One region of the Microbacterium sp. LEMMJ01 genome, then DNA from elsewhere that is predicted to be linked to it. Evidence: riboswitches for the same ligand, from Rfam matches in the RefSeq annotation. Region 1 holds a riboswitch; the other holds the start of a gene.
What was found. Region 1 has a riboswitch for thiamine pyrophosphate ahead of B7W94_RS07220 (ECF transporter S component). Riboswitches for the same ligand answer to the same signal wherever they lie in the genome.

Region 1 (4,814 bases):
CGCTGGTCAAGGTGTTCGGCCGCGAGCAGGACGCGCTGGACAAGTTCAAGGCCGAGAACGAGGAGCTCTTCCAGGCGAGCTTCAAGGCGCAGTTCCTCTCGGGCATCATCATGCCCGCGATGACCTTCGTCGGCAGCCTCACCTACGTCGGCATCGCGGTGCTCGGCGGGCTCATGGTCGCGAGCGGGCAGCTCCGGCTCGGCGACGTGCAGGCGTTCATCCAGTACTCGCAGCAGTTCACGCAGCCGCTGTCCGAGCTGGGCGGCATGGCCGCGGTCGTGCAGTCCGGCACCGCCTCGGCGGAGCGGGTGTTCGACCTGCTCGACGCCGATGAGCAGGACGCCGACGCCCCCGACGCCCCTGCTCTGCGCGAAGGGGAGGGCGTGATCGAGTTCGAGAACGTCTCCTTCTCCTACTCGCCGGAGCGTCCGCTCATCACCGATCTGTCGTTCCGGGTGGAGCCGGGGCAGACCGTCGCGATCGTCGGACCCACGGGTGCCGGCAAGACGACGCTCGTGAACCTCATCATGCGGTTCTACGAACTCAGCGGCGGACGGATCACGCTGGACGGTCAGGACATCTCGACCATCACGCGTGACGACCTCCGGTCCCGCACCGGCATGGTGCTCCAGGACCCCTGGCTGTTCGCCGGGAGCATCCGCGAGAACATCCGCTACGGACGCTCGACCGCGACGGACGAGGAGGTGCTGGCCGCCGCGCGGGCGACCTACGTCGACCGCTTCGTGCACGCGCTTCCGGATGGGTACGACACCGTGCTCGACGAGGACGCGTCGAATGTCTCGGCCGGTGAGCGGCAGCTCATCACGATCGCCCGGGCGTTCGTGGCGCAGCCGTCGATCCTCATCCTTGACGAGGCCACCTCGGCGGTCGATACCCGCACCGAGCTGCTGCTGCAGAACGCCATGGCCGCTCTCCGGCAGGGGCGCACCTCGTTCGTCATCGCGCACCGGCTGTCGACCATCCGCGACGCGGACCTCATCCTCGTGATGGAGCACGGCGACATCGTCGAGAAGGGCACGCACGACGAGCTCATCGCCGCCCAGGGCGCGTACTGGCGGCTGTACCAGTCGCAGTTCGAGCAGGCGGCGACCGACCTCGACGCGGAAGCGGCCCTGACCGGGTCGTCTCCGGTCGTGGTGACGGGAGAGGCCGACGCCGAGGTCCGCGCGGAGGAGCAGGCGGCCGATGCCGTGGCGGGTGCCGCCGTCGGTGCCCAGCTTCCCGGAGCGGAGGCGGCCGCCGCGCAGGCGCTCCTCGACGACGGGGCGGACGGCGCGTCGCCTCGTCCCTGATCGTCATCGCCCTGACGCCCCGCTCCGGACTCGGAGCGGGGCGTCAGTCGTCAGGAGCGGTCCGCGTCGATGCCGAACAGCTCGAGGGGATGGGTGAGGCGCCACCACGGGCTCGGGCCGTCCACGTCTTCGGCGAGGACGAGTGCGGTCTCGGTGGTGTCGATGGGGCCGGCCGTGGTGAGGGTGCCGACGTCGCCGTCCGCCTCGCGCTCCTCGCCGAGATCGAACACAGCCGACGCGGTCGCGCTCGCCCCGTTCCACAGCACCACATCCGCGTCCTCACCGGTCACGACGTCGACCTCCTCGCCCCAGGCGGTGCGGACGCGTCCGACCACCGTCCCGGCGGGAACGGCGGGGCCCTGCGCCTGCAGCGCCGCCTCGGTCTGCGCGAAGAGGGCTCGGGTGAGGGCGAGACGCGCCTCGTCGTCCTCCTGGTTCAGCGCCGCGGCGTAGAGGCGGACCGTCGAGTCCCCCACGGAGACGTCCTTCGCCGTCAGCAGGTTCCAGCCGACGAGTGTGCCGGTCTTGATGCCGACGACCCCCGGGTCCGCGAGCATGCCGTTCGTGTTCTCCACCGTGCCGGCCCCCGGCAGCTCGACCGACCGGGTGCCCACGATCTCCGCGAACACGGGATTCTGCATCGCGAGCTCGCCGAGAGCCACGAGCGCCTCCGGGGTGGCGACGTTGCGCGCGTCGAACCCGGACGGCGTGACCACGGTGATCCCGGAGAGCCCGCGCTCGCCGAGCCAGACCTCGGCGGCGGCCGCGAACTCCCGATTGGAGCCCCAGATCTCCGCGGCGAGCCGATCGATGTAGTTGTTGGCCGAACCGAGCAGGGTGCCCTGCAGGAGCTGGTACTCGGTCAGCACCCCGCCCACGGGGACATCCAGCGCGGACTGGTTCGAGATCCGGTAGTCCCAGTACCGGATGCTGTCGGCGTAGGTGAAGGAGAACTCGGGGCCCTGCTCCCCGGGGGCGAGGGGCAGGCGGTCGAGCACCATGAGCGTGCTGACGACCTTGGTGATGCTCGCGATGCTGACCGGGGCGGTCGTGGACGCGGCCGTGGTCATCCCGGCGATGCCCACGGCGCCGTCGCCCACCTCCGGCCAGGCGAGCGCGGCGGTGGGGGCGGCCACCGGGGTGACCTCCACGGCCTGGACGGTGGGGGCGACCTCGTGCAACGGCCAGAGCAGCGTGCTTCCGGCGTAGGAGGCGACGAGCCCGGCGAGGACCCCGAGCGGGACGAGCAGGCCGGGGCCGGCGATCGCCGGACGCAGCGTCGCCTCGCGCAGCAGGCCGGGGGCGGCCTCGGCTTCCGGGGTGGCGTCGAACTCCGGCGTCGACGACCCGGACTCGACCACGTCCGTGTCGACCCAGGTCAGCGCGGTCGCCGGTGTCGAGGCATCGGCCCACGCGACGGTCTCCGTCGTGGTCGCAGGCAGCGTGTCGACGGTTTGCGAGGACGCGGGGGTGGAGTCCTCGGGCCGCGCGTCGACGCCGACGCCGCCGGACGCCTCTTCAGGGGGATCGGAAGCGGTCACTCGCTTACGGTACCGAATGCCGCCAGGAATCCGCCGTGCGCGGCTCGGGACGCGCGGGCGGAAGACGCTAGGATCGACAGCACAACCACGGGAGTCCGGCGAGCCGGGCTGAGAGGGAGCGAATCGCGCTTCGACCGTCGAACCTGATCTGGGTCATGCCAGCGCAGGGAGGAGTTCACATGAGTACGTCCACGTCCGCATCCTCGTCCACGAAGACGACCGGCGCTCCGGCGCGCGGCTATCTGCGGTGGCGCATCGTCGACATCGTCGTCGCCAGCGTGCTCGGCGTCGCCGCCGGCCTGATCTTCCTGGCCTGGAACGTCGGGTACCTCGGCCCCAAGGCCCTGCTCGAGCCGCTGCTCCCCGGGCTCCAGGGGCTCCTGGACGGACCGTGGCTGTTCGCCGGAGTGCTCGGCGGCCTCATCATCCGCAAGGCCGGTGCGGCGATCTACGTCGAACTGCTGGCCGCCGTCGTCTCGGCGCTCATCGGCAACCAGTGGGGTGGCTTCCTCACGCTCGAAGCGGGCCTCGTGCAGGGTCTCGGCGCCGAGCTCGTCTTCCTGCTGTTCTTCTACCGTCGCTGGTCGCTGCCCGTCGCGATCCTCGCCGGTGCCGGCGCTGCGCTCGCGGGAGGCATCAACAACCTCATCCTCTGGTACGCCGGCTCCGGTCCCGCGTTCACCGTGATCTACCTCGTGAGCACCGTGATCTCCGGCGCCGTCATCGCCGGTGCCCTGTCGTGGGTGCTCGCCCGCGGCATCGCGGCGACGGGGGCGCTGGACCGCTTCGGCTCCGGGCGCGAGGCGCGCGTGCGCGTCTGATGGCGGCGCAGGTCGCTCCCGCGGTCGTCGAGGCGCGCGGCTGGGGCTGGCGGCATGCGAGCCGCCGGGCATGGGCGCTGCGCGACGTCTCGTTCCGCATCGAGCCCGGCGAGCGGGTTCTCGTGCTCGGCGCGTCCGGGGCGGGCAAGTCGACCCTGCTGCACGGCCTCGCGGGCGTGCTCGGCGGCGAGGAGGAGGGCGAGAGCGCGGGGGAGCTCCTCGTCGACGACGCTCCGGCGGTGGCGACTCGCGGGCGCGCCGGGCTCGTGCTCCAGGACCCCGACTCCCAGGTGATCCTCGCCCGCGCGGGCGACGACGTCGCGTTCGGGTGCGAGAACCTCGGCGTGCCGCGTGCGGAGATCTGGCCGCGTGTCGAGGCGGCGCTCGCTGCCGTCGGCCTCGACGTGCCGCTCGATCATCCGACCAAGGCGCTGTCGGGCGGCCAGAAGCAACGTCTCGCCCTCGCCGGCATGCTCGCGATGCGCCCCGGCCTCGTCCTCCTCGACGAGCCGACGGCGAACCTCGATCCGGACGGGGTGCGCGAGGTCAGGGAGGCGGTGGAGCGGATGCTCGCCGCGCACCCCGCCACCCTCGTGGTCGTGGAGCATCGACTCGAGGTGTGGTTGCCGCTCCTCACCCGGGTCATCGTGCTCGGTGCCGGCGGGGTGGTCGCGGACGGCCCTCCCGCCGCGGTGCTCGGTGCGCAGGGAGAGCGCCTGGCGGCGGACGGCGTCTGGGTGCCCGGGCGTCCTCCCGCCGAGCCCCCGGCACCGAGGACAGTGCCCGGCGAGGTGCTGCTGTCGGCCCGAGCACTCGCCGTGGCGCGGGTGAAGGGGCGTCCGGTGGCCCGCGGCATCGACCTCGACGTGCGGGCGGGCGAGGCCCTCGCGATCACCGGTCCGAACGGCGCGGGCAAGTCCACGCTGGGCCTGACCCTAGCGGGCCTGCTCCCGCCCGCGGAGGGGGCCGTGATCGCGGCGCCGATGCTCGCGCAGGGTGCCGATCCCGCGCCGATCCGCTGGGCGTCCCGCGACCTCCTCACCCGGATCGGCATGGTCTTCCAGGAGCCGGAGCACCAGCTCCTCGCCACCACTGTGCGGGACGAGCTCGCCATTGGCCCGCGCGCGCTGGGCGTCCCC
Region 2 (4,814 bases), on a different contig from region 1:
GATCGAAGTCGCTGACGTTCGCCCTGCGCTTCCGGGCCGACGACCGCACGCTGACCGCCGCGGAGGCCTCCGAGGTGAAGATGGCGGGCGTCGCCGTCGCCGCGGAGCGCTTCGGCGCCGCCCTCCGCGACTGATCGGGAGAGCGCACGGCTCCTTTCCGGGGAGCCGTGCGCTCTCGCGATAGCGTGGCCGGATGACGAGCCTCCTCCTGCAGCCCACGCCACCCTCGGTCCCCGCCGGAGCGCGATCGCTCGGGGAGGGGCCGTTCCTCTCGCCGGGTGCGCAGCTCGACTGGCACTACCGCAAGCCGGGGTGGACCACGGGGGAGGCGGCGACCGTCACCCCCATGCGCGTCGTCCGTGACGATGAGCGCGGTCTCGTCGCGTGGCTCGCCGCCGGGACGCAGCAGGAAGGTCAGGGCACGCGGGACGGGGAGCGCGTCCGGACCGTCCCGCTCGATCGGCGGTGGCGGGAGCCCCGGCGCCGGATCGTCGAGGAGTGGTGGGGCAACGGCATCCTGCGCATCGCGCCCGCGGGAGTGCCGTGGTCGGTCTGGCTGTTCTGGAGCTCGGTCACCGGGACGACGTGGGACTTCGCCGGCTGGTACGTCAACCTCGAGAACGCGCACCTGCGCACCGACAGTGCCACCTACACCTCCGATCACGTCCTCGACGTCGAGATCGCACAGGACGGGCGCGTGGCGATGAAGGACGAGGACGAGCTGGTCGCCGCCGTCGACCAGGGACGGCTGACCGCCGCGCAGGCCGCGCAGATCGAGCGGCACGCGGTCGCGGCCATCGCGTCGTTCCATGCCGGCGACTGGCCGTTCGATCGGGAGTGGATCGACTGGCGACCGGACCCGTCGTGGACGATCCCGGTGTTGGACGGCCTCGACGAGATCGTCGTCCCCTGACCGCTTCGGGGCCGGCCTCCGCGACGGCGCCGAGGCCGCGCGGCATCAGGCGTTCGCGCAGCATCAGGCGACAGCAGCGCCCATGGCCTGTGCTCGCGTGAGGGCCTGAGCTCGCGTGGTGGGCGGTGTTCGCGTGAGGGCCTGTGCTCGCGTGAGGGCCTGTGCTCGCGGGGTGGCCTGTGTCGCTCCGCTCTGAGCGGAGGCCCTTTCCCCGAGTCGTCGATCCTGATGACATGGGCACATGACGGATGTGCTGATCCTGGGGGGAACCGGATGGCTGTCGGGGCGCATCGCCGCGCACGCGTTGGGGGCGGGGGCGTCGGTGACCTGCCTGGCCCGCGGCGGGCGCCCGGCGCCACCGGGAGCGACCCTCGTGCTCGCCGACCGCGACGACGAGGACGCCTATGACGTCGTCTCGCGGACGGACTGGGACCACGTCGTCGACGTCTCCTCCCGCGTCGATCACGTCTCCGGGGCGGTCCGCGCACTCGGCGACCGTGCCGCCCGGTGGACGTACATCTCGTCGATGTCGGTGTACCGCGACGACGAGACGGTCGGGACGGACGAGTCGGCCCCGCGCCACCCGGCGGCGCAGGCCGGTGAGGACGACGACTACGCGCGGCAGAAGGTCGCGGCGGAGGACGCCGTGCAGGAGAGCCTCGGCGACCGCGCGCTCCTCGTCCGTCCCGGCCTCATCGTCGGCGACGGCGACCCGAGCGATCGCTTCGGCTACTGGGCCGCGGCGTTCCTCCGGGCCCTGGACGAGCCGGTGCTGCTCCCGCCGCTCGACGGGCGCACGGCGGAGGTCATCGACGTCGAGGACGTCGCCGCCTTCGTCATGTCCGCCACTGTCACCGGCGCCGTCAACGCGATCGGCGACGTGCGCGACCTGGAGGACGTGCTGCGTACGGTGCGCGCTTCCACCGGGCACACCGGTCCGGTCATCGTCGGCACGGAGGAGCGTCTCGTCGCGGAGGGTGTCGCGTACTGGGCGGGGCCGCGCTCGCTCCCGCTGTGGCTGCCGCCCGACATGAGCGGATTCATGACCCGCTCGAACGCGCGGTACCGGCGCAGCGGAGGCAGGATCCGGCCTCTCGAAGAGACGCTGGAACGCGTCGTGGCGGATGAGCGCGAACGGGGCGTGGACCGGGAGCGCCGCGCCGGACTCACGCGGACGGAGGAGCGGGCGCTGCTCGACGCCTTCGCTCGCTAGACTGCGAGGCAGTGACACGGGGTGCCGCATCCGCGGCTGAGATCACACCCGTCGAACCTGATCTAGTTCGTACTAGCGAAGGGATGTCGCAATGAGCGATCCTGTGCGTCCGGAATCCGTCCTCGACCTCGCCGTCACGGCGGGAAGGCTGCGGGAGGAGGTCCGGGCTGCGCCGCCGTTGACGCACTGCCTCACGAACGCCGTCGTGACGGGGTTCACCGCCAACGTGCTGCTCGCGCTCGGCGCGGCGCCGGCGATGGTCGACATCGTCGGCGAAGCCGGACCGTTCGCGGGTGCCGCCTCGGGGCTCCTCGTCAACCTCGGGACGCCGACCCCGGAGCAGCGGGAGGCGAGTCGGGAAGCCGTGGCCGGAGCGCTCGCCGCCGCCACGCCCTGGGTGCTCGACCCCGTCGCGATCGGCACGCTCCCGGTGCGGACGGCGCTGGCCCACGAGCTGGCCGCGCGGCGCCCGACCGCCATCCGCGGCAACGCGTCGGAGATCCTCGCGCTCGCCGGGCACAGCAGCGGCGGCCGCGGCGTCGATGCGACGGACGGCACCGAGGCGGCGGCCTCGTCTGCGCGCGAGCTCGCCGACCGGTACGGCTCCGTGGTCGCCGTCTCCGGCCCGGTCGACCTCCTCACCGACGGGGAACGGGTGATCCGCATCGCCAACGGGCACGAGCTGCTCACGCGGGTGACGGGCGGCGGCTGCGCGCTGGGCGCGGTGATGGCGGCCTTCCTCGGGGCGTCCCGCGGTACCGGGACCGATGCGCTGACGGCGGTGGCCGCGGCGACCCTCGTCTACACGGTCGCGGCCGAGCAGGCGGCGGAGACCTCCCGCGGACCGGGCAGCTTCGCCGTCGGACTGCTCGATGCGCTGTCCGCTGTGACCCCGGCGGATCTCCGGGACCGCGCCCGCGTCGAGGAGGAGACCCGATGACCGTCGACCTGTCCCTCTACCTCGTCACCGATCGGTCGCTGTGCGGCGCACGCGGGGTGGTCGCGACCGTCCGCGAAGCGGTGGCCGGCGGCGTCCGCATCGTGCAGCTGCGCGACAAGGAGGCGACGGACGAGGAGACCGTCGTGCAGCTCCTCGCTCTGTCCGCGGCCATCGACGGTCGCGCGCTGCTCGTCGTGAACGATCGCCTCGATGCGGCCGTCGAGGCCCGTCGTCGCGGCGCCAGGGTGGACGGGGTGCACCTCGGTCAGGCGGACGCCTCGGTGCTCCGCGCGCGCGAGCTCCTCGGCCCGGAGGCCCTGATCGGGCTGACCGCGAACACCTCCGTGCACCTCGAGGAGGTCGCCGCGCTGCCGCCCGGCACGGTCGACTACCTCGGGGTCGGCGTGATCCGCCCCACGCGCACCAAGCCCGACCACCCGGCCCCGCTCGGCATCGACGGCTTCGCCGCGTTCGCCGCGCGCAGTGCGCTGCCGTGCGTCGCGATCGGCGGGGTGGAGCTCGACGACACGGTGGCGCTGCGCGCGGCCGGCGCGGCCGGGATCGCGGTGGTGTCGGCGCTGTGCGCGGCGGGCGACCCCCGGACAGCCGCCGCGGCCTTCCGTCGACGCTGGCTCGGGCGGGCGGTGCCGCACGTGCTCAGCATCGCCGGCAGTGATCCGTCCGGGGGCGCGGGCATCCAGGCCGACCTCAAGGCGATCGCCGCGAACGGGGGCTACGGCATGGCGGCCCTGACAGCCCTGACCGCCCAGAACACGCAGGGCGTCCGCGCCGTGCACGTTCCTCCCGCGGACTTCCTCCGGGCGCAGCTCGACGCCGTCGGTGACGACATCCGCATCGACGCCGTGAAGATCGGCATGCTCGCGGACGTGGAGGTGATCCGGACCGTCGCCGCGTGGCTCCGGGACGCACAGCCCCCGATCGTCGTGCTCGACCCGGTCATGATCGCGACCTCGGGGGATCGGCTGCTCCACCCCGATGCGGAGCGCGAGCTGCGGAGCCTGCTGTCCCTGGCGACCGTGGTCACCCCGAACCTCGCCGAGCTCGCGGGGCTCGTCGGTCACGAGGTGGCGGACTGGGCGGACGCGCTCGCCGCGGCGCGAGAGCTGTCGGCCGCGATGGGGACCGCGGTGCTGGTGAAGGGCGGGCATCTGCCCGGGGACGAGGCACCGGACGCCCTGATCGACACGGCAGCCGGTACGCACGCGGAGTTCCCCGGCGCGCGCATCCGCACGGAGAACACCCATGGCACCGGCTGCTCGCTGTCCGCGGCTCTGGCCACACGACTGGCGCGGGGCGACGATCCCGCGATCGCGGTCCGCGCCGCGCGCGCCTGGTTGCGGGAGTCCCTCCGTGCGGCGGACGACCTGGAGATCGGGCGAGGACACGGCCCGATCCATCCCTTCTCGGGACTCTGGGCGCGCGGCGGGGTCGAGACCCGGCCGACACCGGAGGAGGTGGCCGCGGCCTGGTGGGACGAGACCGCCGCGATCCGCCGCGACATCGACGCGCTGCCCTTCGTGCGCGCGCTCGCCGAGGGGACTCTCGACCGCGACGCCTTCGTCTTCTACCTCGCGCAGGATGCCCTCTACCTCCGCGAGTACGCCCGGGTGCTCGCGGAGGCGTCACGTCTCGCTCCGACCCCCGACGAGCAGGCGTTCTGGGCCGAGGCCGCGCACGGCGCGATCCGCGGCGAGCTGGAGCTGCACGCGTCGTGGCTGACGCCGGAG

Region 2: linked by a shared signal. The riboswitch ahead of thiM (hydroxyethylthiazole kinase) and the one ahead of B7W94_RS07220 (ECF transporter S component) in region 1 are both predicted to bind thiamine pyrophosphate.

The regions. Positions count from the first base shown of each region.
Region 1 covers NZ_NCTV01000024.1:102,895-107,708, reverse strand. The annotation lists gene B7W94_RS07230 (ABC transporter ATP-binding protein) at 1-1,313, shown strand, start outside; gene B7W94_RS07225 (D-alanyl-D-alanine carboxypeptidase family protein) at 1,364-2,854, opposite strand; TPP riboswitch at 2,932-3,043, shown strand; gene B7W94_RS07220 (ECF transporter S component) at 3,034-3,675, shown strand; gene B7W94_RS07215 (ABC transporter ATP-binding protein) at 3,675-4,814, shown strand, end outside.
Region 2 covers NZ_NCTV01000007.1:50,272-55,085, forward strand. The annotation lists gene pheT (phenylalanine--tRNA ligase subunit beta) at 1-134, shown strand, start outside; gene B7W94_RS00415 (DUF402 domain-containing protein) at 194-913, shown strand; gene B7W94_RS00420 (NAD-dependent epimerase/dehydratase family protein) at 1,155-2,126, shown strand; TPP riboswitch at 2,134-2,227, shown strand; gene thiM (hydroxyethylthiazole kinase) at 2,218-3,066, shown strand; gene thiD (bifunctional hydroxymethylpyrimidine kinase/phosphomethylpyrimidine kinase) at 3,063-4,814, shown strand, end outside.